4 regions of the Streptomyces sp. NPDC045968 genome follow, and region 4 is predicted to be linked to each of the others. Evidence: riboswitches for the same ligand, from Rfam matches in the RefSeq annotation. Region 4 holds a riboswitch; each other region holds the start of a gene.
The links. A riboswitch is a leader RNA that binds a small molecule or an ion and turns the genes downstream of it on or off. The one in region 4 is predicted to bind cyclic di-AMP.

Region 1: another riboswitch for cyclic di-AMP. It lies ahead of AC07FA_RS24355 (C40 family peptidase); the one in region 4 lies ahead of AC07FA_RS26155 (transglycosylase family protein).
Region 2: another riboswitch for cyclic di-AMP. It lies ahead of AC07FA_RS08110 (M23 family metallopeptidase); the one in region 4 lies ahead of AC07FA_RS26155 (transglycosylase family protein).
Region 3: another riboswitch for cyclic di-AMP. It lies ahead of AC07FA_RS16690 (transglycosylase SLT domain-containing protein); the one in region 4 lies ahead of AC07FA_RS26155 (transglycosylase family protein).

Annotation. Positions count from the first base shown of each region.
Region 1 covers NZ_JBWKLF010000008.1:330,219-337,223, forward strand. The annotation lists gene AC07FA_RS24335 (GNAT family N-acetyltransferase) at 1-537, opposite strand, end outside; gene AC07FA_RS24340 (C40 family peptidase) at 592-1,662, opposite strand; gene AC07FA_RS24345 (hypothetical protein) at 1,910-2,263, shown strand; gene AC07FA_RS24350 (hypothetical protein) at 2,289-3,392, opposite strand; gene AC07FA_RS24355 (C40 family peptidase) at 3,541-4,713, opposite strand; cyclic di-AMP (ydaO/yuaA leader) riboswitch at 4,712-4,876, opposite strand; gene pcrA (DNA helicase PcrA) at 5,137-7,005, shown strand, end outside.
Region 2 covers NZ_JBWKLF010000002.1:550,691-557,695, reverse strand. The annotation lists gene AC07FA_RS08130 (aspartate aminotransferase family protein) at 1-281, shown strand, start outside; gene AC07FA_RS08125 (helix-turn-helix domain-containing protein) at 347-955, shown strand; gene AC07FA_RS08120 (DUF6126 family protein) at 982-1,155, shown strand; gene AC07FA_RS08115 (tyrosine-protein phosphatase) at 1,169-1,981, opposite strand; cyclic di-AMP (ydaO/yuaA leader) riboswitch at 2,532-2,690, shown strand; gene AC07FA_RS08110 (M23 family metallopeptidase) at 2,695-3,663, shown strand; gene AC07FA_RS08105 (SGNH/GDSL hydrolase family protein) at 3,850-4,704, shown strand; gene AC07FA_RS08100 (STM4011 family radical SAM protein) at 4,690-5,571, opposite strand; gene AC07FA_RS08095 (STM4012 family radical SAM protein) at 5,580-6,953, opposite strand; gene AC07FA_RS08090 (STM4013/SEN3800 family hydrolase) at 6,950-7,005, opposite strand, start outside.
Region 3 covers NZ_JBWKLF010000005.1:206,564-213,568, forward strand. The annotation lists gene AC07FA_RS16670 (DeoR/GlpR family DNA-binding transcription regulator) at 1-253, opposite strand, end outside; gene AC07FA_RS16675 (DUF6296 family protein) at 442-690, opposite strand; gene AC07FA_RS16680 (PepSY domain-containing protein) at 874-1,722, shown strand; gene AC07FA_RS16685 (GNAT family N-acetyltransferase) at 1,816-2,316, opposite strand; gene AC07FA_RS16690 (transglycosylase SLT domain-containing protein) at 2,424-3,233, opposite strand; cyclic di-AMP (ydaO/yuaA leader) riboswitch at 3,236-3,391, opposite strand; gene AC07FA_RS16695 (carbon-nitrogen hydrolase family protein) at 3,727-4,605, opposite strand; gene AC07FA_RS16700 (APC family permease) at 4,612-6,117, opposite strand; gene AC07FA_RS16705 (TetR/AcrR family transcriptional regulator) at 6,255-6,854, shown strand; gene AC07FA_RS16710 (DUF5988 family protein) at 6,877-7,005, opposite strand, start outside.
Region 4 covers NZ_JBWKLF010000009.1:300,863-307,867, forward strand. The annotation lists gene AC07FA_RS26140 (SEL1-like repeat protein) at 1-556, shown strand, start outside; gene AC07FA_RS26145 (cytochrome P450 family protein) at 553-1,941, shown strand; gene AC07FA_RS26150 (transglycosylase family protein) at 2,047-3,057, shown strand; cyclic di-AMP (ydaO/yuaA leader) riboswitch at 3,348-3,519, shown strand; gene AC07FA_RS26155 (transglycosylase family protein) at 3,523-4,230, shown strand; gene eno (phosphopyruvate hydratase) at 4,581-5,861, shown strand; gene AC07FA_RS26165 (FtsB family cell division protein) at 5,964-6,434, shown strand; gene AC07FA_RS26170 (DUF501 domain-containing protein) at 6,567-7,005, shown strand, end outside.

The DNA of each region.
Region 1 (7,005 bases), on a different contig from region 4:
GACCGAGCAGCCGCCCGCTCCGGCGGAGGCCCCGTCCAGGACGGCCAGGGCGGCGACCCCGCCCTCGGACGCCGCCGTGCGCAGCCAGTCGGTCATGCCCCCGTCGGGCTCGCCCTCACCGCCGAAGCCGTGGTGCTGGACGCGGGCGGCCTCGGTGAACTCCGCTTCGGTGACCGGCACGGCGATCCGGAGGCCGTCCACCGGCTTGGGCGTGAGCAGGTCGCCGGGTGAGCAGGCCAGCAGCGGGGCCCGGTTCTCCATGGTGAAACCGGCTGCCAGCAGCGCCGGTTCGACGGCGGGGGCCCAGTTGGGCAGGTACTCCAGGCGCGGGAGACGGTTCCGCTCACGGAAGGCGGTGATCAGATCCGCCACGTCGAGGGCGGTCGGTTCGGCGCCCTGGTCGGGAATGGCGTAATTGGCGTACTTCAGCTCCCAGCCCGGGTTGTGGCGCACGGTGAACGGGCCGACCCGGTAGTGGTCGGGGGAGCGGAGGGTGAGGGTACGCGCGTATGTCTGGACGTCGATGTCCATGGCCATGTGGTGGATGTGCCCTTCTCCAGGTCCCGCCCCGGCCGGGGCGGCGCCGGGAGCCTATGCCACCCGGGTCGCTCCCGCGAAGGGCATTTCGTCGATCGGCGCGATACGGACGGGGGCACCGGGGCGCGGTGCGTGGATCATCTGGCCGCCGCCGATGTACAGGCCGACATGACTGACGCCCGAGTAGAAGAACACCAGGTCCCCCGGGGCGAGTTCGGAGCGGGACACGCGCTGTCCTGCGTTGATCTGCGTGTACGTGGTGCGGGGCAGCGAGACACCCGCGGAGCGCCAGGCGGCCTGGGTGAGGCCGGAGCAGTCGAAGGAGGAGGGGCCGGTGGCGCCCCAGACGTACGGCTTGCCGAGCGCCCCGTACGCGAAGTCGACGGCCTGCGCGGCACGGGCGTTGGGGGCGCCGACCGCTCCGCGCGGAGTGCTGCGGTCGGCTCGCACGGCCGCGCCGCCGTGCCCGGCGTCGGCCGCGCGCTCGTAGCCGGTGCGCTGGGCGTCGGTCAGGGTGTCGAGGAGGCGCCTGGCGTCGGCCAGCTTGGTGCGGACCGTCTCCTTGTGCCTCGTCAGTTCGGCCCGGCGGGCCGTGAGCGTCGCCAGCTCGTCCTCGGCCCTCGCGCGGAGCTGGGCGACGCCGGTGACCTGTCGGCGGATTCCGTTGAGCATCCTGGCCTGGCGGTCGCCGGCCCGGTCCAGGAACGACGCGCGTTCCAGGTACTGGTCGGGGTCGGAGGAGAGCGCCAGCTGTACGGCGGGGTCGAGGCCGCCTGAGCGGTACTGCGCGGTGGCCAGCGAACCGAGGGTGTGACGTGCGGAGTTGAGACGTTCGGTCCTGCGGGCGGCCTCGTCGCGCAGCGCGTCCACGGATCTCGCGGTCGCGGTCGCCTTCTCCTTCGTGCCGTTGTACCGCTCGGTGGCGACCTCGGCGTCGTGGTACAGCCGGTCGACCTTGGCCCTGACCTGGGCCGGGGTGAGCTGTGGTTCGGCGTGCGCGGCCCCGTCGAAGGCGGTGGCGGTCGCGGCCCCGGCGAAGGCCAGGGTCGCCGCTGTACGGGCAGCAGGGCCGGTGAACGGGCGCTGCTTGGGTTTTCGGTGAGCGGCTTTCCGGTGTGCTGCCACGAGGGCCGCGTCCTTCCTGTTCGGCTGCCCGCCGGGAGCTGCCGACGGGCCTGGGAAGGGACGCTAAACCCAGGACACGGGAAAGGGTCGTCATGACAACTATTGCCTTGATGTGGCGTTTCGCTACCTCTGTGCGACCGGAAAAACAGCGCCGGAATCAGGCAATTCGTACAGGCGCGAGCGAAGTGGCCGGGACGTGGTACCTGGCCGTCCTGGGGTGATAAGGGCCCGGCTAGGCTGCCGGGTCATGGACGTACTCATCAATGTCTTCGTCGCCCTGCACATCATCGGTATCGCCTCGCTGCTCGGCGGTTTCCTGACCCAGATGAAGGCGATGGGTGCCGGCACGGCCCGCTTCGTACCGGCCATGCTGCACGGCGCGCTGACCATGCTGGTCACGGGAGTCGCCCTGGTCGGCCTCAACCAGGCCGACGACCAGACCGTGAACAACATCAAGATCGGCGTCAAGCTGCTGATCCTGGTCGTGATCCTCGGGATCGTCTACGTCAAGCGGGACGAGGAGCGGGCCGGAAAGGGCGAGTTCGCGGCGGTCGGCGGTCTGACGGTCGCCAACATCTTCATCGCCACCCTCTGGACCTGAGTCCCGAGCGAGGCCCCGGCCCCGCTCAGGACCGCGTCGCGATTCCGCACCCCTCGTCCCCGGCCTTCATCCGCTCGGCCATTGGCGTACTGCGGTCGTAGGGGTCCATCTCGTCACCCGCTCCGGTGTCCGGCCGGCCCGCGCCGAACGCCGGGGTGAGGTAGCCGTTGAAGGTCTCGCAGCCGCCGTTGGCCGTGTCGGCCGAGTACGAGACGAGGGAGAAGGTGCCCGGCTCGGTGACCACCTTCGCGGGGTCGTCCCAGTTCAGCACCAGCTCACGGCGCACGATCGTGCGCGCGATCTCGTCGCTGTCCGCGGCCCGCGCGACCGGATACACGTACGTGACGTCGGTGGTCACCTGAAGGGCTCCGCGCTCGCCCTCCCGGTACGTCATCCGCCCCCGGGTCCTGACCACGTCCCCGACCAGGCGCGCGTGCGACGTCTCGAACCGGCTGAAGAGCAGCAGCGGGTTGTTCTTCCTGCTCGGAGTGCGGAACGCGGCCGCCAGATAGGCCTGGACGTCCTTCTGGTGGGGGTTGATCAGCGCGATCGCCCTGTCCGGGTGCTCACCCCGCAGCACGCCCGGTTCCAGACCGGACGCGTCGAGGAAGTCGAGGGTCCGCCCGAGAGCCTCCTCCACCTGCGCCGTGTTCATCCACCCGGTCGCCCTGGCCGCGGGGACCGTGATCCCGGCCGTGCCGCCGGCCCAGCGCGCCGCAGGAGAGCCCTTGAACGGTTCCTCGCGCGTGGGCCGCTGGGCCCCCGTACCGGCATTCCCGGGAGGCGGCTGGTCCGGGCGTTCCGACTCCGCCGCGAGCGGCTCGCCGGCTCCGCCGTCCCCGCCGAACCATCCGGTCACCCGGTCCGGAGCCACCGCCACGACCAGTAGGGCCAGTACGACCACCAGGCCGACCGCGTACCAGCCCGCCTTCCGCCGCGGCCGGGCCGGGGAGTACGCGCGCCACGCCTCCGGAGACGCGGACTCCTCGCGCAGCCGCCGCGCCACGAGGCGAGCCCGCGCCGACGGCTCCTCGGGTGCGTCCGCCGTGCCCTCCGCCGACTCCCGGAGGAATCGCTCCCACTCCTCGTCAGGCACGGACGAACCGCCCCGCTCCCCACCCGTGTTCACACCGAACTCCTCGTGTCCACCACCGCTTCGCCCCCCCCAGGGGTCGTCATGCGGATGGTCCCACAGCGGTTCGCGGGGCGACTGCCCGGTTCAGGCGGGCCTTACGGCCGGTCCTGACGTGAGCGGGACGGGTGCGGGGGCCTCGGCGTCACGCCGGCCGCACGCTCCCGTAGATCGGCATGTAGTAGATCGACTCCTCGCGCACGTTCGCCCCCGGCTTCGGCGCGTGGATCATCATGCCGTCGCCCTTGTAGATGCCGACGTGGCTGATGTCGTCGTAGAAGAAGACCAGGTCGCCCGGCCGCAGATCCGCCGTGGCCACCCGGGTGCCGACCTCCACCTGGTCCCAGGTGGTACGGGGCAGGTCGACGCCCGCCGCCTTCCAGGCCGCCTGCGTCAGCCCCGAGCAGTCGTACGAGGCGGGGCCCGTCGCCCCCCAGACGTACGGCTTCCCGATCTGGGCCCGTGCGAAGGCGAGGACCTTCTCCGCCTTCGCCGCGTAGCCGCTGTCCGCGTCCGTACCGCTCCCGGTCCCGGTGTCCGTGCCGCTGTCGGGCTGCCCGGCGTCCTCCTTCGCCGCGTCCTCCTGGGCCTGGCGCTCGGCCTCCGCGGCGGCGGCCTGCTGACGGGCCAGCTCCTGCGCCTTGCGCTCGGCCTCCGCCTCCTTCTCGCGCTCCAGCTCCGCGAGCCGCGCCTTCTCCTTGGCGGTCAGCTCCGACAGCAGGCTGCGCGCCTCGGTCAGCTTCTCCTGCACCTGCTGCTTGCTGGCCCGCAGCGTGGTCTGCGCCTCGGTGAGCGTCTCCAGGCTCTTGGTGGCCTCGACGCGCTTCTTCGCCGCCGCCTTCTGCTGCGTACGGAAGTCCGAGACCGTCTTCTGCTGCTGGCTGGTCATCCGCGCCATCAGCTGGTCCTGGTCGAAGTACGACTGCGGGTCGTCCGCGAGGAAGAACGTGGCCGTCGGCGCGACCGCACCGCTGCGGTACTGCGCCGCCGCGAACCGCCCCAGTTCGCGCCGCGTCTCGTTCAGCTTCTCGGCGCGCTTCGCCGCGGCGTCCAGCAGCCCGTCGACCTTCGCGCGCTGCTGGGTGGAGGCGGACTTCGCCTTGTTGTACTGCTGGGTCGCGGTGCCGGCCTGCCGGTAGAGGTCGTCGACCTTCTTCTGTACGTCCTCGATGCTCGGCCGGGGCGCAGCGGGCGCGGCCGTCGCGGTCTGCGTGGAGATCAGCGTCACAGAGGCCAGCGCGGCCGTCGTGAGTCCGATGCCGTGTGAGGTGGTGCGCATACGGGTGCGCGGTTTGCGATGCGACGACAAGGCCGGCATCTCCTTCCGTGGACCGCCTACCGGGTTAGCTGTCGGGTTCGGGCGGAACGGAAGGCTGCCCTACGGTCCACGTGAGGGCTGTGGACCGATTCACCCCGGTGCTGCGTGTGGGTCCCCGGTTCCGAATGCCCCTGGGGGCAGCTGGATTCGGCGTGGGCGCCCGCTCGGCGTGGTTCGCCTCAAGGGAGTACGGGCCGCCCGACGACGCACGCTAGCCAACCCGTGGCGTCCCTGTGAAGGTTGATGTTCGATATGCCCGATACATTTTCGTGACCTTGCGGGAAGCGGTACGGCCGGACCGTCGAAGGCCCTCGCCGCCCTCACGCCGTGTGGCCGCCCGGTCTCCGTGCGCGCATGCCCCGGACGCCTTCCTGCGGAATGCGGCCCCGGGGTGTCAGTGGGGCCGCCTAGACTCGTCAAGCGATGAGCAGCCTCTTTGACGACAGCTTCCTGACCGGCCTCCAGAACTCGGAGGAAGGGCCCCCGCCGCCTCCCGAGGACCACGCACCCGAAGCGGTGCCGGAGGGTCTCTTCGAGGGCGTCTTCGACGCGCCCCCGCCGCCCCGCGAGGGGTACTACCGCGACGGTGCCCCCCGTCCGGTCATCGACGCCGCCGCGCTGCTCGACGGGCTGAACACCGAGCAGCGTGCCGCGGTCGTGCACGCCGGTTCGCCGCTGCTCATCGTCGCCGGTGCCGGATCGGGCAAGACCCGCGTGCTCACCCACCGGATCGCCCATCTGCTGGCCGAGCGGGGCGTCCACCCCGGCCAGATCCTCGCGATCACCTTCACCAACAAGGCCGCGGGCGAGATGAAGGAGCGGGTCGAGCAGCTCGTCGGGCCGCGCGCCAACGCCATGTGGGTCATGACCTTCCACAGCGCGTGCGTACGCATCCTGCGCCGCGAGTCCAAGAGGCTCGGCTTCACCTCCTCGTTCTCGATCTACGACGCCGCGGACTCCAAGCGGCTGATGGCGCTCGTCTGCCGCGATCTGGACCTCGACCCGAAGCGCTACCCGCCGAAGTCGTTCACGGCCAAGGTCTCGAATCTGAAGAACGAGCTGATCGACGAGGAGACCTTCGCCGGGCAGGCGGCGGACGGCTTCGAGAAGACCCTCGCCCAGGCGTACGCGATGTACCAGGCACGGCTGCGCGAGGCCAACGCCCTGGACTTCGACGACATCATCATGACGACGGTGCACCTGCTCCAGGCGTTCCCCGATGTCGCCGAGCACTACCGCCGCCGCTTCCGGCACGTCCTGGTCGACGAGTACCAGGACACCAACCACGCGCAGTACACCCTCGTACGCGAGCTGGTGGGCCCGGCCGGTGAGGCCGACGCCCCCGCCGAGCTGTGTGTCGTCGGTGACGCGGACCAGTCGATCTACGCCTTCCGGGGCGCGACCATCCGCAACATCCTCCAGTTCGAGGAGGACTATCCGAACGCCACCACGATCATGCTGGAGCAGAACTACCGCTCCACGCAGACGATCCTGTCCGCGGCCAACGCGGTCATCGAGCGCAACGAGAGCCGCCGCCCCAAGAACCTCTGGACGAACGCCGGCACCGGCGCCCGGATCACGGGGTACGTCGCGGACACCGAGCACGACGAGGCGCAGTTCATCGCCGACGAGATCGACCGGCTCACCGACGCCGGTGACGCGAAGGCGGGCGACGTCGCCGTCTTCTACCGTACGAACGCGCAGTCCCGTGTCTTCGAAGAGATCTTCATCCGGGTCGGCCTGCCCTACAAGGTCGTCGGCGGTGTGCGCTTCTACGAGCGCAAGGAGGTCCGCGACGTCCTGGCCTACCTCCGGGTCCTCGCCAACCCGGAGGACACCGTCCCGCTGCGCCGCATCCTGAACGTGCCGAAGCGCGGTATCGGTGACCGCGCCGAGGCGATGATCGACGCCCTGTCGATGCGCGAGAAGATCTCCTTCCCGCAGGCCCTGCGCCGCGTCGACGAGGCGTACGGCATGGCGGCCCGCTCGTCGAACGCCGTGAAGCGCTTCAACACGCTGATGGAGGAGCTTCGCACCATCGTCGAGTCGGGGGCGGGCCCCGCGGTCGTCCTGGAAGCGGTCATGGAGCGCACCGGATATCTCGCCGAGCTCCAGGCGTCGACCGATCCGCAGGACGAGACGCGCATCGAGAACCTTCAGGAACTGGCGGCCGTCGCCCTCGAATTCGAGCAGGAGCGCGCGGCGGCTGAGGAGGGCGCGGGCACGCTCGCCGAATTCCTGGAGAAGGTCGCACTCGTCGCCGACTCCGACCAGATCCCCGACGAGGACGAG
Region 2 (7,005 bases), on a different contig from region 4:
TGAAGCTCCGCAGCCGCTGGACCATGCTCCAGGCGGCCCGCAAAGGCCTCTTCGCGCAGATGGTCGTGGTGCCGCTGCTGCAGAAGCACCGGATCCTCACGCAGGTGTCCGGGGATCATCTGGAGGTGATCAAGCTGATTCCCCCGCTGGTCATCGGTGAGCCGGAGGTGGACCGGTTCGTGAGCGCCTTCACCGCGGTGATGGACGACGCGCACGGCGGGGGCGGGCTGATGTGGGACTTCGGCAGAACCCTGGTGAAACAGGCGGTCGGCAACCGCTGATCCGCAGGATGTGCCTCTGAGGCAAAAAGTTTGCCTCAGAGGAAGGATCCTGGCCCAATGGAGTCATGAATCCTCCTGACGAAGGGGCGGCCGACGAACTGCCCGGGGTCGCTCCGCGCCTGCGTGACCTGCGCCATGGCCGAGGCCTCACCCTGGAGACCGCCGCCCAGCGGGCGGGACTCTCACCCGCCCATCTCTCGCGGCTGGAAACCGGCCGCCGACAGCCCTCGCTGCCCATGCTGCTGGGTCTGGCCCGCGTCTACGGTACGACGGTTTCCGAGCTTCTGGGGGAGGCGCCGGCCCAACGTGACGCGATCGTCCGGGGCGGCCCGTTCACGGGCGCCGAGGCCGACGGCTGGATGTACCGGCAGGCCGGCGCTTCCGGCCGGGCCATGCAGGCGCTCCGCGTCCGGGTGCCGTACGGCGCACAGGGCGACCTGGTGCGCGTCCACCCCGGCGAGGAGTGGCTGTACGTGCTGGAGGGGCGGCTGAGGGTCGTCCTCGGTGAGACCGTGCACGACCTCGGACCCGGGGACAGCGCGCACTTCGACTCGCTCACCCCGCACCGGATCGCCGCCGCCGACGGCGGCGGCGCGGAGCTCCTCTTCGTCCACACACTGCTGCAGAGCCCGGCGGCCGAACTCTGTCTGGGCAGCGGACTCCACCGCCGCTGACCCCTGACACCGAAGGAAGGACTGTCATGTCCGATTCAGAGCACTACGATCCACTCAGCCCGCGGTCCCGGAAGAACTACGAAACACAGGAGCGGAAGTTCCCGCGTGGTGTCGTGATCAGGCTGGTCGCCTACCTGGTCGCTGGACACGTCTTCGCGGCCTTCCTCTACCTGCTGTTCGAGGTGGCGGGCAAGGGCTGAGGCCGACGGGTGGTCACGCCGCCTCGGTGAGGCGTTCCCGCAGCCGGTCACGGGTCTCGGGGGAGAGCTTCAGCCCCTCGGTGAGGTAGCGCTCGGTGCCGCCCCAGGTCTCCTCGATCGTGCTGAAGGCGGCCGCCAGATAGTCGGCGCGCGCGCCGAAGAGCGGGTTGAGGAGCTCCATGACCTCGTCGGACATACCGACCGCGGAGGTGTCGCTGCGCTGCACCTTGTACCGGCGGTGGGCGTCGTTGGACATCAGGTAGTCCGCCTCGATCGCCTCGCGCTCCACGCCGACGGCGAGCAGCGACACGGCTATGGACAGCCCCGCGCGGTCCTTGCCCGCGGCGCAGTGCATCAGGGCGGGGACGCTGTCCTCGGCCAGGGCGTGCAGCACCCGGCTGTGCTCTCCGGTGCGCTCCTTGATGATCGCGCGGTACGAGGCGATCATGCGGTCCGCCCCCTTGCCGTCCGCGAGGATCGAGCGCAGCTGCTGGATGTTGCCATCGCGGACCAGCCGCCAGAACTCGGCACCGTCGGCCGGGTCGGAGAGCGGGATGCTGACGTTGCGCACGCCCGTCAGCTCCACGTCGTGGCCGTCGAGCTTGCGGTCGGCCGCGTTGCGGAAGTCGAAGATCGTGTGCAGCCCGAGCCCGTCGAGGAACGCCACGTCCTGCTCGGTGGCGTGCGCCAGGTGACCACTGCGGTAGAGCCGCCCGAACCGCACCCGGCGGCCGTCCGTGGTCGGCAGGCCCCCGACGTCACGGAAGTTGCGCACACCGGTGAGCTCCGTGTGCGTCGGGGGGACCTGCGGCAGCTGCTGCGTCACGGTGACTCCTGGAGTGTCTGGCGTCGGCGCTGCTCGCCGACGAGGGCACGGTCGTGACGATACGACATTGATTCCTCAGGCAATCATCTTGCCCCGGAGGCCGCCGTTCCGTGCGGCGCCGTAGCCCATCGGGCTTACGCGGTCGATGATGTGCGGAACTGTTCGAATCTGGGGGCGATGTGGACGTCGGGCATCAGGAGAGCCGAGCGGGCTCCGGGGTGATCTCGACGCGAGGGTGCTGAGGCTCCGTCGAATTCCGTGATCGAGGCATGTCCGTATTGGCGTATTTAGAGGAACATGCCCTGCTTATGGGGGAGATGGCGGTCGACGGGTGAGCGGGATCATATCCGTGACGGTGTGTGGCGGCCCGGCCGACGGGTATTCCGCGCACCGTACGGAATGCCAAGATCCGTAATCCACGGAGTGTGACGGGAAATCCGCGCCGGAATTGAATCGTGCATTCCGGTGCGTCGGGCATGGCTTGTTCCGGCCGTCCCTGCTCGCTTACGGTCACCGTCAATCCGGACGGACCGCCTAATCCTGCCGCCGCCCGGAATCCGCACCCACTCACGCGTGGCAGGAGCGGGGGACCCAGGTAAGCCGCCGGTCCGGAGGAATCCGGAACGGCTCGGGGTGAAGTCGCGCCAGCGCGACCGGGCATCTCCAGCCCGAACCCGACAGCTCACCTCGTAGGCGCCGGAGAGGAATGCCCCATGCCCGCAAAGGGTAAGCACCGTCGTACGAAGTCCAGCCCGATCACCCGTGGCATCTTCGCCGCCGGGACCGGCGGCGCCGTCCTCGCCCTTCCGCTGATCGGCGCCACCGGTGCGCACGCCGCGGAGCAGGCCGCGCCCGTCACCAAGCCCGCCGCCGCCTCGGTCGCCGCGGCGCACACCGCCCCCGCCGCGGTGTCCAAGGCCGCCCCGAAGACCTACTCCGTCGTCTCCGGCGACTATCTGTCGAAGATCGCCGCCGAGCAGAAGATCAAGGGTGGCTGGCAGAAGCTGTACGAGGACAACCGCGAGGCCGTCGGCGAGAACCCGAGCCTGATCTTCCCCGGCACCGAACTCACCCTCGGCGCCAAGGCGTCCGGCTCCGCCGAGGCCGCCCCGTCGAAGGCCGCCGCCCCGAAGGCTGCCGCTCCCAAGGCCGCCGCCCCGAAGGCCGCCCCGTCGAAGGCCGCGGCTCCGAAGGCGGAGACGTCCTCCAACTCGGCCTCCTCCGCCGCCGAGTCGGCCACCTCCACGGACACCGGCGCCTCGGAGAGCAACAGCTCCGGCTGGACGACCCCCGTGGAGAACGCCACCGTCACCACGCCGTACCGCGCCTCCGGCTCCATGTGGTCCAGTGGCTACCACACCGGCGCGGACTTCCAGGCCGCGTCCGGCACCAGCGTCCGGGCCATCGGTCCCGGCACCGTGGTCTCGGCCGGCTGGAGCGGTTCGTACGGCAACGAGGTCGTCATCAAGCACGAGGACGGCATGTACTCCCAGTACGCCCACCAGACCTCGCTGAACGTGTCGGTCGGCGACACCGTCACCGGCGGCCAGCAGATCGGCCTCTCCGGTTCCACCGGCAACTCCAGTGGTCCGCACCTCCACTTCGAGGTCCGCACCGGCCCGAGCTACGGCTCGGACGTCGACCCGATCTCGTACCTGCGTCAGCACGGCGTCTCCATCTGAGACGAGCAGCGGTGAAGAAGGGCGGTGCGCGGCGGCGCGCCGCCCTTCTTCGCGTTCTCACCGGTGCGACCGGGGCCACCACTTATTCCGGCTTTACCAAAAACTGACCGGGTGGTCTATCTCACCACCCGTCAACCCCTTATTACGGTCGCGTAGGTCACATTCGCAGGTGCAGGATGAGCGCTTGTGGCAGACGATTCGAAACTCAATCAGCGCGGTCTCCAGAACGTCATCGGCGTCAACAGCGTCATAGGGTCGTACGCGGCGATTGGCGACAGCTTCACCGAGGGCGTCGGAGATCCCGGCCCCGGCGGGACCTTCGTCGGCTGGGCGGACCGTTTCGCGGTGCTGCTGGCGGATCAGCTTCCGGTCCCCGACGACGGGACGGGCTCGCTCGCATCACGGCACGGCGGTTTCCGTTACGCCAACCTCGCCGTACGCGGACGGCTCCTCGACCAGATCGTCGAGGAACAGGTGCCGCGGGCCAAGAAGCTGGCACCCGACCTCGTGACCTTCTGCGCGGGCGGCAACGACATCATCCGGCCGGGGAGCGACCCCGACGACGTGGCCGAGCGCGTCGAGCGCGCCGTCGCCGACCTGACCGGCGCGGTCGGCACCGTCATGGTCACCACCGGTTTCGACCCCCGCCACATGCCGGTGCTGCGGCACCTCCGGGGCAAGATCGCCACGTACACCGCCCATGTGCGCTCCATCGCCGACCGCTACGACTGCCCGGTCCTCGACCTGTGGTCGCTTCGGTCCGTGCAGGACCGCCGGGCCTGGGACGACGACCGGCTGCACCTCTCGCCCGAGGGACACACCAGGGTCGCGCTCCGTGCCGCCCAGGTGCTCGGCATCGACGTGCCGGCCGACCCCGACCAGGCATGGCCGCCGCAGGCCCTGCGCCGCCCGCTCGACGTCCGGCGCGACGACATCCACTGGGCCCGTGAGCATCTGGTCCCGTGGATCGGACGGCGGCTGCGCGGCGAATCCTCCGGGGACCACGTCGAGGCCAAGCGCCCGGATCTACTGCCGCTCTAGAACCCGCTCCGGCCCGGTGAGAGCGCGCCGGGCCGGTATCCGCTCCAGCACGCCGCCCGCGAAGACGTCGTACAACGGCAGCGTCTCCAGGTGCACATAGCCGATATGGCAGTCGCAGACGGCGAGGGGACAGCCGCGCGGGCCCAGGGCCCGGCGGTAGCTCCCGTCGTAGAGGTTGCCGAGCTCCGCACGGACGAAATGGCACCGGCGCACCGTGCCCTCGCCGTCCACGGAGATGACCGACTCACCGGTCCGGCAGGGCAGCCCGGCCGAGGTGTGGGGGTGCCGGCTGTACGGGAACAGGGGGTCCAGAGCCGTCCAGTGGTCCGCCTCCTCGTCCGTATAGGTGTGCCCCTCGGCGGCGTTGACCCAGAGATAGACCTCGTCGGGCAGCGCGGCCCGCAGCCGCCGCGCCTCGTCGAGGTGATCGTCGAGTCCGACGATGCCGACGCTGTGCCGGACACCCAGTTCAGCGAGGTCGCGGCAGGTGCCGAGGAACCGGTCGTACGGAGTCTGGCCCGGGTGGTACGTGCACCACAGGGCCACCTTGCCGAGGTCGGCGTCCGCCAGCCAGCCGGTGCGGCAGCTGAGGTTGGTCTGGATGGCGACCCGGCCGATGTGCGGCAGCCGCGAGAGCTCGACCAGTGCGCGGCGGTACCAGGACCGGACCAGTCCCTCCCCCCACGGTGTGAACAGCACCGACAGGCGGTCGCCCGTCTGTGCCGCCGCCCACGCGGTGAAGCGCTCCAGGGCGGCGCGGTCGGCGCGCAGTTGCTCGGGAGTGTCGCGCCGCTTGGCGAACGGGCAGTACGGACAGGCGTAGTCGCAGGAGGCCAGCGGCCCCCGGTAGAGGATCGTCAGGTCCATGGCGGGGCTCACTTCGTCTCGTACGCGGCCATCGCGGCCCGTACGGCGGGGGAGAACAGCTCCGGACCCAGGGCGTCCGAGTGGGCCAGACCCTCCGGGGAGAGGCGCAGCCTGCCGCGGCCCGCCGCCCCGTCCAGCCAGCCGCGCGCCGCGAAGCGGTCCAGCTCCACGGGGAAGTCCTCGTACGGGTCCGTGCCGAACCGTGCGCGGTACTCCACGCGCTCCATGCCCTCCGCCTGGAGGAGGGACTGCAGCAGATGGCGCCGGCGCGCCTCGTCACCGTCGGCATACCGCCCCACCTCGGCCCGGGAGAAGTCCTCCGTCGTCGTGAAGCCGTCGATGATGCCCCGGATCTCCCGCATCTCCACCGCGTAGCCGAAGGAGTAGTGTAGGGACGAGGTGTACGAACGGGCGCCGCAGCCGAGACCGATCATCCCGTCGGTCTGGCAGGCGTGGTCGTCGGGGCCCTCGTGCGGGGCGTCGGCGCGGCGGAACATCCGCATCGACACCTGCTCGTAGCCCTCGGTGAGGAGATGGTCGCGCCCCGCCCGGTAGAGACGCAGCCGCTGTGCGTCCCAGACGGCGTCCGCCGCGGCCTCGGTCCCGGGCGGTGTTCCCGCGCCGAGACGGTCCAGGCCCGTCAGCGGGCGTACGTACAGCGGATAGAGATACAGCTCCTCGGGGCGCCAGGCCAGCGCGGAGTCCAGTGAAGCGCGCCAGGTGTCCTCGGTCTGGCCGTCGATGCCGTAGATGAGATCGATGTTGAGGACCGGGATGCGCGCCTCGCGGATGCGGCCGAGGGCCGCCTCCACATCGGCCCGGCGCTGCGGGCGGACCGCGGCGCGGGCCTCGGCGTCCACGAAGCTCTGTACCCCGATGCTCACGCGGGTGGCCCCCCGGTCGGCGAGGACCGCCAGCCGGTCCGCCGTCGCCGTGGAGGGCGAGGTCTCCACCGACAGCGGGACGGACCGCAGGTCGGCGCCCATCCGCTTCTCGGCGATGTCGCAGAGCCGCTCCAGCTCGCCCGCGGTCAGATAGGTGGGAGTACCCCCACCGAACGCCGCGGCGGCGAAACGCACCGGCCCCTCGTCGCCCAGCGCGTCGCGGACGGCGGTGGCCTGGCGGTCCAGCGCGTCGAGGTAGCGCGTCGTCAGCTCCTCCGGCGCGCCGATCCTGGTGAACAGATTGCAGAAACCGCAGCGCACCTCGCAGAACGGTATGTGGATGTACAGGGAGAGCGCGTCCTTGCGCTCCGCCGCCCACAGCTCGCTCAGCAGGGGCCGCCCGGCGGGGTGTTCGTCCAGCGGGCGGTACGCCGTCTTGTGCGGATAGGCGTAGACGTAATTCTGGTACGGCCTGACGGCGGGAGTGGTGACGGTCATCGGGCGGCCCCCGGATCGAGGAGGAAATGGGCGTAGGGCACGGTCCAGACGG
Region 3 (7,005 bases), on a different contig from region 4:
CGGCCGCGATGCGGTCCTTCTCGTCCGCGGCCACCGCGTCGCGCTCGGCGAGGTCGGGCTCGAAGCCGAGCCGCCCGGCCGGAATCGCGCCGCCGTGCACCCGGCGCAGCAGCCCGGCCCGGTCCAGCGCCTTCAGGTCGCGCCGCACGGTCTCGGCGGTCACCTGGAACTCCTCTGCGAGGGAGAGCACGTCGACGCGTCCGCTCTCCTGGGCGAGGCGGAGGATCTCCTGCTGCCGCTCCGGTGCGTACATGTGGTTTCGTATCCGTTCCATGCCCGAGTCTGTGGTTTCGCGCTCAGATTACGGCTGGGGTGCCGGAATGTAAACAGATTCAGACGAAGAACGGGCATGAACGGACTTTGACCGTCAGTAGCTGTGGAAGAGACAGCACACAGCGGCACCGCGGCGCGTGGCGCGCCGCGGTGCGCGTGCTCGGCCGCTCAGCGGGCGCGGGGCGGTCCCTCGCTCAGGGCCCGCGCGAGCAGGGGGATCCCGGGCGCCTGGTGGCCGCCGCTCGCCACCATGCGTACCTCACCGCGGTCGCTGATCTCCGCGCGCACGATGCCGGTGTCGTCCTCGTACACCGGGTATCCACCCGCCCCGGACCGGTCGGTCATCCGGACCACGACCACGTCGTCCGCCGCGCCGTGGGTCTGGAATATCAGCTCGTAACTCTCCGCGTAATCCATGAGGGCCTCCCGACCGGACGTCGGCGGAAGCCGTGTCCGTGGCTGTGCCCCCCATTGTTTCGCACCCGCGACCACGGCGCGCCCGGAGCGGATGACCGCCAACGGGCGGAGACGCGCGTTCGATCGGGTGACCCGGCCCGCAGGACAACATGACCTGCCGGTGAGGGGGCTAGTCATGCGTGTATGAGCCTTGAATTCCGACGAAAAACCACTGTCTCCCCGCGCGCCCGCCGCCTCCGTATCACCGGTGCCCTGTGCGCCGCCGTCGTCGCCTCCGCGCTGGTCGCGGGATGCGGGCAGGACAGTGGTGACCAGACAGGGGCGGCTACATCGGAGGCCGCCAAGGTCATCCCGAAGCAGACGACCTCCCCGTCCGCGAGTCCTTCCGGCAGCCCGAAGCTGACCGAGGACCAGACCGAGCGCAAGGAGCTCCTCGCAACCACCAAGGTCACCTACGACAAGGCGGCCAAGGTCGCGGTCGGGGCCGTACCGGGCAGCAAGCTGGTCGAGCTCGACCTCGAGGGCCTGGACGACGACACCGACCGGCGTACCGACGCGAGCGAGAGCGCCTCGCCGACCGGTAGCGCGAGCCCCGGTGGCACGGCCAGTCCCAGCGGCAGCCCCAGCCCCGGCGGCAGTGCCTCGCCGAGCGGCAGCCCCAGCCCGAGCGGCAGCGGCACCGGTCCCCGGTGGGTCGCCGAGGTCGTCGAGACGGATGGAGCCGCGCACACCATCCGTATCGACGCGATCTCCGGCAAGGTGATCGAGTCGTCGCCGGACACCGATCAGGACGCGGCCGACAAGACCGAGATGGCCGACTGGATCGCCAGGGCCAAGCAGACGCCCGAGCAGGCGGCCAAGGTGGCGACGGCCAAGAAGAAGGGAACGGTCACCTCCATCGGCCTGGACACCAACGACGACGACACCCTGGTGTGGGCGGTCGACGTGGTGGCCAAGGACTGGAACAAGACCGAATTCGAGGTCGACGCGGCCAGCGGCACGATCGTCCGCGAGGAGACCGACCGCGACTGACGCCGGGCGGCGCAGTCCCTGCGTGGTGGTGGCGGGCCGGCCCCGGCTCGTCACCACCCTCACGCCGGAGGAACCCTGGCCCCGTGACGGGTGTCAGGGGAGCAGCACGTCCGCGCCCAGCGGCCGTTCGTAGGCGAGCCCCGGCTGCCCCTCGAGCACGGTCTCTCCCGTGCGTACGAATCCCGTGCGGGCCAGTACCGCCTGTGAGCCGGCGTTGTCCGGCGTGGTCGCGGCCCGCAGTGTGGTGAGGCCGTACTGCGTGGCGGCCAGGACGCATATCCGGCGGACGGCGGTCGTGGCCAGGCCTTGGCCGGCGGCCTTCTCGGCGATCCGGTATCCGAGCTCGGCGGAACCGTCCGCCACGTCCACCAGGTTCACCCGGCCCAGCACCTCGCCCCCGTCGCCCACCAGCACATGGAAATAGCAGAGCCCCTCGGCCTGTTCGGCCAGGAGGCTGCTGTGGCGTGCGTCGAAGTGTGCGAAGTACTCGTCGCCGCGGTCCGGAACCGAGGCGGCGAAGTAGGCCCGGTTCTCCTGCTCGAACGCGAGCAGGGCGGCGGCGTGGTCGTGGCGCAGGAGCTGGATTTCGGGCATGGACGTGAGTCTTCCACGGTCGGCGCGTACGCGGAACTGCCGGGTGGCGAGGGCCTGTCGGACCCTCGCCACCCGGCAGTCGTGAACCGTGACCGTTCGCCAGGGGATCAGTAGGCGCCGAAGACGTTGTCGATGGAGCCGTACTTGTCGGCGGCGTAGTTGCACGCGGCGGTGATGTTGGCGACCGGGTCGAAGCTGTCCATCGACGTACCGGGCACGTGGTAGGCCTGGAACGTCGGGTCGATGACCTGGAGGAGGCCCTTGGACGGGATGCCCGCGGCGGCGTTCGAGTCCCAGTTGTTGACGACCTGCGGGTTGCCCGAGGACTCGCGCATGATGTTGCGGTGGATGCCCTCGTAGGTGCCGGGGATGCCGTGCTCGGCCATGACGGCCAGCGATTCCTTGATCCAGCCGTCGAGGTCGTTCGTGTAGGTCGCGGGCTGCGCGGCGGGGGCGGCGGTCTTCACGACCGGCGTGGTCGACCGCTCGGAGCGGTCGGCGCGCTCGCTGCCGGCGGACGCACGCTCGTAGGAGGAACCGGAAGCCTTGGCTTCGGACTTGGCGCCAAGCGTCAGCTTGAGGCCCGGGCGAATGAGCCCAGGATTCTTGCCGATGGCCTTCTTGTTGTCCTTGTACAGCTTCTTCCAGCCGCCATTCACGGAATGCGTCTCGGCGATCTTGTGCAGAGTATCGCCCTTGACGACGGAATAGCTGGTGATCCCGGTCTTCTGCGCGGTGATTGCCTTGGCGGGGGCGGCCACTGACTTTTCGGCGGCGACCGATTGGGCCGGTGCCGCGGACGCGGTGGTGGCGCCGATCACCGGAAGGGCGAGGACGGCTCCGCCTGCGGTCACGGCGACGAGACCGCGGGTCAGGGGGCTGGACTTGGTACGGCGGTGCTTACCCATCGTGGGCATGGCGAATTCCTCTCCGTCGCCTACGAGGTGAGCTGTCGGGTTCAGGCTGGAGATGCCTGGCCGCAGGTGCATGCGACTTAACCCCGAGCCGTTCCGCATAACGGATCGGCGACTTACCTGGGTCCCCCGCTCCTGCCGGGCGTGAGTGGTCTGGGTTCCCGGACGGCGGCAGGATTCGGCGTTCCATCCGGATTGAGGGTGACCGTAGGCGAGAAAAGCCGAAGGGGACAAGCCCTGAATTCCTGATCACAATTCATTTGCAAGATCGATGAACTGGATCGCCGGTGAATTCACCCGAACCGCGGAGTCAACTCTCTTCCCGCAGAAGGGATGCGGGGCACACGTCAGGAACCTGCCAATCCCGGACGTGACGCTGGCCACTGAGTCCGAAAAGGGTGATTTGCGTGAAGGGGGAGTGGTCGCGGTTCGGGCGAAAAGAATGCATTGGGCTATAGAAGGTTATTGCTGTGAAAAGTCCGTATTGGCATCATTTTTAGCCTTGCGTACGAGCCTGGTCGTGCGGGGTGGGCCGGAACGTCCCTCCGTACATCGGCAGAGGGATCCGGTGGCCGTAACGCGCGAGCTGGTCCCACGGCCGGTTGAGGCCGGCGGAACCGTATGTTCGGACACGGGTCACGGTGTCGAGATCCAGGACGTCGACCAGGACCTCCTCGCCCGCCCCGGCCTGCTGGCGCACGATTCCCTCGGGATCGACGATCGCGCTGGCGCCGACGCCGGCCGGGTCGGCCGCGTTGAGACTGACGACGTAGAGCTGGTTGGTCCAGGCGTTGGCACGCGCGCAGACCAGTTCCATCTCCCGGTCCCGTGTCGTGGTGAGGGTGGGCTGGAGGATGACCTCGGCGCCGAGCCAGGCCAGCTGCCTGGCGGTCTCCGGGAACGAGCCGTCGTAGCAGATGGCGAGCCCCGCGCGGCCGATGCCGGGCAGGTCGAAGACGACGAACTCGTTTCCCGGGCTTGCCTGTTCGTAGGGCTGCCACGGAAAGATCTTGCGGTACCGGGCCACGATCTCGCCCGCCGGGGAGACCGCGAGCGCGGTGTTGTACGTGTGCCCGTCGTCGGCGCGCTCGTAGAGACTGCCCGGCACCAGCCACAGGCCGGTCTCACGGGCCAGGGCGCAGACGAGGTCGGTGAGCGGGCCCGGGACCGGTACGGCGGCCTCCCGCATCCAGTCCGCGCGTGCCTGGAGCAGCGGTGCCTCCGCGGCGAGCATCAGCTCGGGCACGACGACGAGCTGCACATGGGGAAACGTGTCGCGCACCGCGCGGACGCGGTCGGCGAAGCGGTCCCAGGTGGCGCGCAGGTCGTGCGGCACGGGAGTGGTCTGTACGGCGGCGATGGCGAGGGTGCGCATGAGTGGTCAGTCCTCCGTGAGGGACAGGGTGGCGACGGACGTACGGCCGTCGCGGAAGAAGGGGGCGTGCCGGGAGCGGATGAGGAGCATCACGGCGGCCCCGAGGACGAGGGAGCCGACGCCGAGCAGGAAGACACCGCCGACTCCGCCCAGCGACGTGTAGCCGTAGGCGGGGTCGAACATGTCGTACGAGCTGCGCACGAACGCCGCCAGCATCATCAGGCCGCCGGCGACGGGCATGACTCCCTTGACCAGCAGGTCACGCGGAGAGCGCCGCAGATGTCCGCGGAAGTACCAGGCGCAGGCGAATCCTGTGACGCCGTAGTAGAAGGCGATCAGCAGCCCCACCGAGAGGACGGCGTCGCCGAGGAAGTCGGCCGAGACCAGCGTGAGGAGGGACAGCGTCACGGCCGCCGCGGCGCCGAAGAACACCGTGCCGAACGCCGGTGTCCGGAACCGGGGGTGTATGCGGCCGAAGGCGGCGGGCAGGGCGCCGTGCGCGCTCATCGACAGGGTGGCGCGCGGGGTGGAGACGGTGCACGTCAGCAGGGCGCCCACGGCCGAGACGCCGATGGCGAGTTGTACGACCTTGGCCAGGGTGTCACCGAGCACCGCGGGCGCCAGGCCGGTCAGGACGTCGGCGGCGGTCTCCTCGTTCCCCAGTCCGAGCCCCGAGCTTCCGGTGCCGGCGAAGGAGACCGCGGCGAAGGCGGTGAACAGATAGGTGACGACGAGGATCAGAGTGGACGTCACGGCGGCCCTGCCGGGCGTGCGCGCGCTGTCGACCGTTTCCTCGTTGAAGGTGATCAGCGCGTCCCAGCCCCAGTAGATGAAGAGGCACAGCAGGACCGCCTCCGAGAACGAGGCGAAACTGTCGAAGCCGAAGGGGTTGAGCCAGCTCAGGGACGGGGTGGCCGCGCCTTCGCGGGCGAACGCGGTGACGCCGAACGCGAGGAGCGCGACGAGCTGGAGTCCCAGCATCGCGTACTGGACGTACGCGGCGAGCTGGACGCCCCGGTAGGCGACCGCGACCGCCACGGCGAGCAGCAGAACGGCGACGGCTGTGACGACCGGGGTGCTCCCCGAGGCCGCGTCGAGGCCCAGGAAGCCGAGGAGGGCGGTGGCGCCGACCTGGGCGAGCGCGGTCATCGCGATGACGGTGGCGACCAGGACCGTCCAGCCGCCGGCGAGCCAGCCGAAGGCCGGGCCGAACACCCGCGTGTTCCATACGAAGGTGGTTCCGCAGTCCGGCATCTCCCGGTTCAGCTCCCGGAAGGCGAACGCGGTGAGCAGGATCGGTATGAAGCCGAGGAGCAGGGCGGCCGGGGCGAGGTCGCCGACCACCAGGGTCACCAGACCCAGCGTGACGGCGATGCTGTACGCGGGCGCCACGGAGGCGAGTCCGAGGGCGACCGTGGCGACCAGACCCACGGAATCGCCCCGCAGGCCCTTCGCGGTGAGGGGTGGCGCGGGTGAGGGCTCGGGCTCGGCCCCGATGGCGTCTGTGGTCATGGCTGCCTTCCAGCAAGAGGCGGCCCTGGGCCACCTCGATTCGTTAAACGCTGATTTAACGAAATGCGTCTGGCGCGGTCAAGAGCTGGAACGGTATCTTTTTGATCGTCTTCAGTGAATGAGCGGGAGTGGGCACGATGGCACGGCACAAGGACCAGGAAGCGCGGCGGGCCCAGCTGGGCGAGGCGGCCGGACGGGCGCTGCTGAACCGGGGCCTCGAAGGGCTGCGGCTGCGGGACGTGGCCGAGGAGGCGGGCGTCACGCCCGCGGCGGTCCTCTACTACTACGACGACCTCGACGCCCTGATGTACGAGACCTTCCAGCAGGCCATCGAGCGGTTCTGCCGGGACCGCGACACTGCGGCCGAGCAGCACACGGACGCGCGGGAGCGGCTGCGCACCTGTATCGCGTCAGGCGTGGCAGCCGGCCCGCAGGACCGGCTGCCACGGCTTCTCTTCGAGTACTGGCCCCGCACGCTGCGCGACCCGAAGGCGGCAGCCCTCGACAGCGTCCTCACGGAACGCCAGATCGGGGTCTACCAGGGGATCCTGGTGCTCGGTGAGTCCCAGGGCCACTTCGCGCTGACGGACACCGCGCGCATGACCGCCTCGAACTTCGTGGCGATGGAGGACGGCTACCAGATGGACGTGCTCGCCGGCCGCCGCTCGCGGCCCGAGGTCATCACCGCGCTGCACTCCTATGCGCGGGCGGCCACGGGGTGCGTTCTGGAGCGCTGAGGGGCATCCGCCCCCCACGGTGCTAGCCGGGTACTTCCGTGCGCTCCCACCATTCGTAGACGGGCAACTGGCCCTCCGGCGTCGCCGCCTGACGGCTCGTCGCCTTGAAGTGCTCGTACCCACCGCGGAACGGGATCTTGACGTCGAGCCC
Region 4 (7,005 bases):
GGACGGCGAAGCGGCGTGCCGGCTGGGGCACCTCCTCCTGGCGGACCGGTCGCACGAGGCGATGCGGTGGTACCGCAGGGCCGCCGACAGCGGGTACGAGGGCGTCGCCAGGAGCATCGGCAACCTCTTCCACGACTGGCAGGACCTGGAAGAGGCGGAGACCTGGTATCGCAGGGCCATCGCCCATGGCGACAGCAGGGCGGCGAACCCCCTGGCGCTGATTCTGGAGGAGCGGGACGAACCGGCCGAGGTGATCGAACCGCTCTACCGGATGGCGGTGGAAGCGGGCGACATCAGCGCACTGGCCAATCTCGGCTACTTCATGAAGGCGCGGGGGCGGCTGGACGAGGCCCGGCGCTGGTTCGAGGAGGGCCACGCACGGGGGAGCTACGACGCGGCCTACGCCATGGCCGTGCTGGAGCGGGACCAGGGGAACACGGCAGCGGCGGAGGAGTGGTTCGGCAAGGCCCTGGAGATCGGCCACCACGGCGCCGAGCGGGCGATCGCGGAGCTGCGGTCGGAGGGCGGGGAGGCGGCGGCTAACGTCGAGGGGTGAACGACAGCCCCGCCGAAAGCCCTGCCGACAGCCCTGCCGACAGGGCCGAGAGCCCCGCGGACAGCCCTGACAGCCCTGCCCAGGCCACGGCCGGCTGCCCCGTCGGCCACGCGGCCGCGGCGCCCGCCGCCCCCGAGCTCTTCACCTGGGAGTTCGCCACCGATCCGTACCCCGCCTACGCCTGGCTGCGCGAGCACAGCCCCGTACACCGGACGACGCTGCCCAGCGGGGTCGAGGCCTGGCTCGTGACCCGGTACGCGGATGCCAAGCAGGCACTCGCCGACACGCGGCTGTCCAAGAACCCGGCCCACCACGCCGGGTCGGCGCACGCCAAGGGCAGGACGGGCATCCCGGGCGAGCGTAAGGCGGAGCTGATGACGCATCTGCTGAACATCGACCCGCCCGACCACACCCGGCTGCGCCGTCTCGTCTCCAAGGCGTTCACCCCGCGCCGGGTCGCCGAGTTCGCGCCACGCGTGCAGGAGCTGACGGACCGGCTCATCGACAACTTCGTGGCGGAGGGCAAGGCGGACCTCATCCACGACTTCGCCTTCCCCCTGCCCATCTACGCGATCTGCGATCTGCTCGGCGTCCCGCCGGAGGACCAGGACGACTTCCGCGACTGGGCGGGCATGATGATCCGGCACGGCGGCGGCCCGCGCGGCGGGGTGGCCAGGTCCGTGAAGAAGATGCGCGGCTACCTCGCCGAACTGATCCACCGCAAACGGGAGGATCCGGGCGACGACCTGATCTCGGGGCTGATCCGCGCCAGCGACCACGGCGAGCACCTCACCGAGAACGAGGCCGCCGCGATGGCGTTCATCCTTCTCTTCGCCGGATTCGAGACCACGGTCAACCTCATCGGCAACGGGACGTACGCCCTGCTGCGCAACCCAGGGGAACGCGAGCGGCTTCAGCGTTCGCTCGCCGCGGGGGAGACGGACCTCCTGGCCACGGGGCTGGAGGAACTGCTGCGGTACGACGGCCCGGTGGAGCTCGCCACCTGGCGGTACGCGACGGAGCCCGTCGCGCTCGGCGGGCAGGACATCGCTCCCGGGGACCCCGTGCTCGTGGTCCTCGCCGCGGCCGACCGGGACCCGGAGCGATTCCGTGATCCGGACACGCTGGACCTCGCACGGAGTGACAATCAGCACGTGGGATACGGGCACGGCATCCACTACTGCCTGGGAGCGCCGCTCGCACGCCTGGAGGGGCAGACCGCGCTGGCAACCCTGCTGAGGCGCCTTCCTGACCTGCGCCTTGCGGCGGAACCTGACGATTTGCGGTGGCGCGGCGGCCTCATCATGCGCGGACTGCGCACGCTTCCGGTGGAGTTCGCGCCCGGCCCGCCGGCCGCGCAAGGTGACACTCCGTCAACTCTGTGACTTTCACGTGATCTCCGCTGCATCGACTTGTGACACACGTTCGAGTGCCGCTAGGTTCACCGTTCACCACAGCAGTCACATGTCAGTCACACGGAAGGCAATCCCATGGGCTCCGCGAACGGCAGACACCGCCGCCCTCGCCAGGCACCCGCCATCGTCGTCGCCGCAGGCGTGACGGGATCGGCCATCGCCATCCCGCTGCTCGGTGCGACCGGTGCGCACGCCGCCGACGCCTCGACCTGGGACCGGGTCGCCGAGTGCGAGAGCGGCGGCATGTGGAGTGCGGACCTGGGCAACGGCTACTACGGCGGCCTGCAGTTCTCCCAGGACACCTGGTCGGCGTACGGCGGCTCGGCGTACGCGCCCCGCGCCGACCTCGCCAGCCGCTCGCAGCAGATAGCCGTCGCGGAGAAGGTCCTGGAGGACAAGGGTCCGCAGGCGTGGCCGAGCTGCGCGGTGATCTCCGGGCTCGCGCTGGACGGGTCCCTCCCGGGCGTCGACCCGGGCGGCGTGCCCTCCGCCGAACCGTTGGACCCGCTGTTCCCGTCGGACGAAGCGACGGACGAGGCGGCGGGCGAGGCGGCGGACGAAGCCACGGACGAAGCGAACAAGAGCGGCGAGAGCGACAAGGCGGGCGAGTCGGGCAAGTCCGGCGACATGACCGGGCCTGTCGAGTCCGACAAGAACGGCGCGACCGGCGAGTCGGCCGGGTCCGAGGACTCCGGCGCGACGGCCCCGCCCTCCACCACGCCGTCCCCCGAGGCGTCCGACGCCCCGGCCGACGCGGACCAGGGCGGCGGCAAGCACCGAGGCGCGCCGGCGCCCGAGGCGAGCCAGGACGTCGACCCGGGCAGCGGGCGCGACTCCGGCCGGCACGCCTCGCGCGGTGACGGCGAGGCGCGCGACGGGGGTGCGGCGAGCCTGGACGGCGACTACACCGTCCGGCCCGGAGACAATCTCTGGGCGATTGCTGACGCACAGAAGGTTCCCGGCGGCTGGACCGAGCTGTACGAGGCCAACAAGGGCGAGCTGGGCTCCGACCCGGACCTCATCCTCCCCGGGCAGAGCCTCGATCTGGGGCTGTCGGACAGCGCGGAGAGCTCCGCGCTCAACTGATCAAATTCGGGAAAACGCCCCAAAATCGAGGGCAGTTCAGAGGCCTATGTCCACTTATGCGTAAGTGAGACATGGGTCTCTTTGCTTCAACTGGCGTGCCACGGCCGGGTGGTGCGCCTGCGCCCCCTCTGGCCTGCGGAAACGTTTGATCGCCCAGAGCAAGTAAGACCCGAATGGCCGGTATGTCCCTCTTTGAAAGTGGGGGTTGCCTATGTTTACGGTCGGAACCGCTCGCACCGCGGGCCCCGTCGACCGTCACGCCGAATCCTGCCGTCGGTCGAAGGGAACAGACGCGTAAAGCGCCGTAGGCAGGAGCGGGGGACCCAGGTAAGCGCCGGGCCCGGTCGTCGAAGGACGACTGAGGACCGGCTTGGGGTGAAGTCGCGCGCTAGGACGTGCGACCGGGCAACTCACTTGGCCCGAACCCGACAGCTCACCTCGTAGGCGTCGGTGAGGAGAAGCTCCATGCTGTTTTCCAGCAAGGCCAAGCACCGCCGCCCGTCCAAGGCCGTCCGTGTCGCCACGCTCGCCGGTGTCGCCGGTGCCGCTGTGGCCGTCCCGCTGATGGGCGCGACCGGCGCCTCCGCCGCCTCCGTCGCCACGTGGGACGCCGTGGCCCAGTGCGAGTCCGGTGGCAACTGGTCCATCAACACCGGTAACGGCTACTACGGCGGTCTGCAGTTCTCGCAGTCCAGCTGGGCCGCCGCCGGCGGTACGCAGTACGCGTCCCGCGCCGACCTGGCCACCAAGTCGCAGCAGATCGCCACGGCCGAGAAGCTTCTCGACATGCAGGGCCCGGGCGCCTGGGCCTGCGCCGGTGCCGGCAACCTGACCAACGACGGTGTGGACCCGGGTGTCGACACCGGCTCCGCGCAGAGCGGCGGCGCCGAGCAGCAGGCCCAGCCGGAGCGCCAGGCCGAGCAGCCGGCCACGCGCAGCGAGCAGCGCACCGCCCCGAAGACCGAGGCGCCGAAGACCGTCACCACCCCCACCGGCGAGAAGGTCGAGAAGGGTGACGGCGAGTACAAGGTGAAGACCGGCGACACCCTCAGCAAGATCGCCGCGAAGCAGCACGTCAAGGGCGGCTGGGAGAAGCTGTTCGAGCTGAACGACGACATCGTCAAGGACGCCGACCTGATCTTCCCGGGCCAGCAGCTCCACCTGACGAAGTAGTACCTGGGACTCTCCTCCCCCTCGGGAGGGTGTCCGGCGGCATCCCTCCCGCTCTGCTCCCCGACCCGGCGCGCTCTCCCCCGTGCGCGCCGGGTCGGGGTCGTTTCGAACGCGAGCGCACCGCCGAACGGGTCCGGCTCGCACGGTCCCGGCGCCGTTGATCGTTCAAGTGTTGTAGTTACTGGCCAGTAAATTTCTGGAGCTTTGCCCGTGAATGCATACCCTTGGGTCCTTTTTCGTCCCAGGGGACGGGCGCCCGGCTGGCCGATGGGGTCCGGCCGGATAGGCTCGTGCCGCAAGGCCACAGTGACCCTGCACAACCAGTGTCATATCCCAGAAGGAGATGCCTCGTGCCGTCCATCGACGTCGTCGTAGCCAGGGAAATCCTCGACTCCCGGGGTAACCCCACGGTCGAGGTCGAGGTTGGCCTCGACGACGGCAGCACGGGACGTGCTGCTGTTCCGTCCGGCGCCTCCACCGGTGCGTTCGAGGCCATTGAGCTTCGCGACGGAGACCCCAACCGCTACATGGGCAAGGGCGTGGAGAAGGCCGTCCTCGCCGTCATCGAGCAGATCGGCCCGGAGCTCGTCGGGTACGACGCCACCGAGCAGCGCCTCATCGACCAGGCGATGTTCGACCTGGACGCCACCGAGAACAAGGGCTCGCTCGGCGCCAACGCCATCCTCGGCGTCTCGCTGGCCGTGGCGCACGCCGCCTCCGAGGCCTCCGACCTGCCGCTCTTCCGCTACCTCGGCGGCCCGAACGCGCACCTGCTGCCCGTTCCGATGATGAACATCCTGAACGGCGGCTCGCACGCCGACTCCAACGTGGACATCCAGGAGTTCATGATCGCGCCGATCGGCGCCGAGTCCTTCTCCGAGGCCCTGCGCTGGGGCGCGGAGGTCTACCACACGCTGAAGAAGGTCCTCAAGACCAAGGGCCTGTCCACCGGTCTCGGTGACGAGGGCGGCTTCGCCCCGAACCTGGAGTCCAACCGCGCCGCCCTGGACCTCATCGTCGAGGCCATCAAGGAAGCCGGTTACGTCCCGGGCCGCGACATCGGCCTCGCGCTCGACGTCGCCGCGTCCGAGTTCTACAAGGACGGCGTGTACGAGTTCGAGGGCAAGTCCCGCTCGGCCGCCGAGATGACCGAGTACTACGAGGAGCTCGTCTCCGCGTACCCGCTGGTCTCCATCGAGGACCCGCTGTACGAGGACGACTGGGCCGGCTGGAAGGTCATCACCGAGAAGATCGGCTCCAAGGTGCAGATCGTCGGTGACGACCTCTTCGTCACCAACCCGGAGCGCCTGGCCCGTGGCATCGAGGAGGGCTCCGCGAACGCCCTGCTCGTCAAGGTCAACCAGATCGGTTCGCTGACCGAGACCCTGGACGCCGTCGAGATGGCCCAGCGCAACGGCTTCAAGTGCATGATGTCGCACCGCTCCGGCGAGACCGAGGACGTCACCATCGCCGACCTCGCCGTCGCCGTGAACTGTGGTCAGATCAAGACCGGCGCCCCGGCCCGCTCGGACCGTGTCGCCAAGTACAACCAGCTGCTGCGCATCGAGGAGATCCTCGACGACGCGGCGGTGTACGCGGGCCGTTCGGCGTTCCCCCGCTTCAAGGGCTGATCACCGGCCCCTCGCGGCCGAAGTCACCAGCCTCCGTCCGTCCCCGCACTCGGTCCCGTACCGTGTGCGGGGACGGACGTGCGTAACGGGGAGGCGTGAGACATGGCCGGGAAGGACCGCGACCGGTTCTCCACCGCGACCAGGCTGCGACTGCTCGGTGAGCAGACCGCGGCCCGCGTCTACCGGTCCCAGAACCGGCGCCAGGCCCGCCGCTCGCGGCTCACCGGCCGCGCCGCGTTCCTCGCCCTGGTCGTCTGCTCCCTCGTGGTCGCGCTCGCGTACCCGATGCGGCAGTACGTCTCCCAGCGCGACGAGATCGCCGACCAGGAGCGCCTGTCGCAGGAGGCTCGACAGCGGACCGAGGAGCTGCGCGACGAGAAGGCGCGGCTCAAGGACGACGCGTACATCCGGCGGCTGGCCCGTGAGCACCTTCATTACGTACGTCCGGGGGAGACCGGTTACACCGTGATCGATCCGGAAGCGGCCGAGGACCGCCGCGGGGAGCCGGGCACGACGGACCGCCCCTGGCACTCGAACCTCTGGGACGGCGTGGACAAGGCCGACCGCCCCTGACCGGCGCCACACGACCGGCCCGCACCACCGGCATCACCGCATCAACCGCATCAACCGCACCACCGCATCATCAGCACCACCCGCACCACCCGCACCATCTGAGAAGCACCTTCGAGCAGAACCAAGGCAGGCATGGACACCCCCCCTCCGCAGACCGCATCCACCACGCCCACCGACGCGGACATCGGCGCGTTCGAGCAGCAGCTCGGGCGCCCGCCGCGCGGGCTGCGCGCCATCGCGCACCGCTGCCCCTGCGGCAACCCGGACGTGGTCGAGACGCAGCCCCGTCTGGAGGACGGCACGCCGTTCCCGACGACCTTCTATCTGACCTGTCCGCGTGCCGCGTCCGCGATCGGCACGCTGGAGGCCAACGGGGTCATGAAGGAGATGACCGAGCGTCTGCAGACGGACCCCGAGCTCGCCGCCGCGTACCGCGCGGCGCACGAGGACTACATCGCCCGCCGTGACGCCATCGAGGTCCTGGAGGGCTTCCCGAGCGCGGGCGGCATGCCGGACCGGGTGAAGTGCCTGCACGTCCTGGTCGGCCACTCCCTGGCGGCCGGCCCCGGGG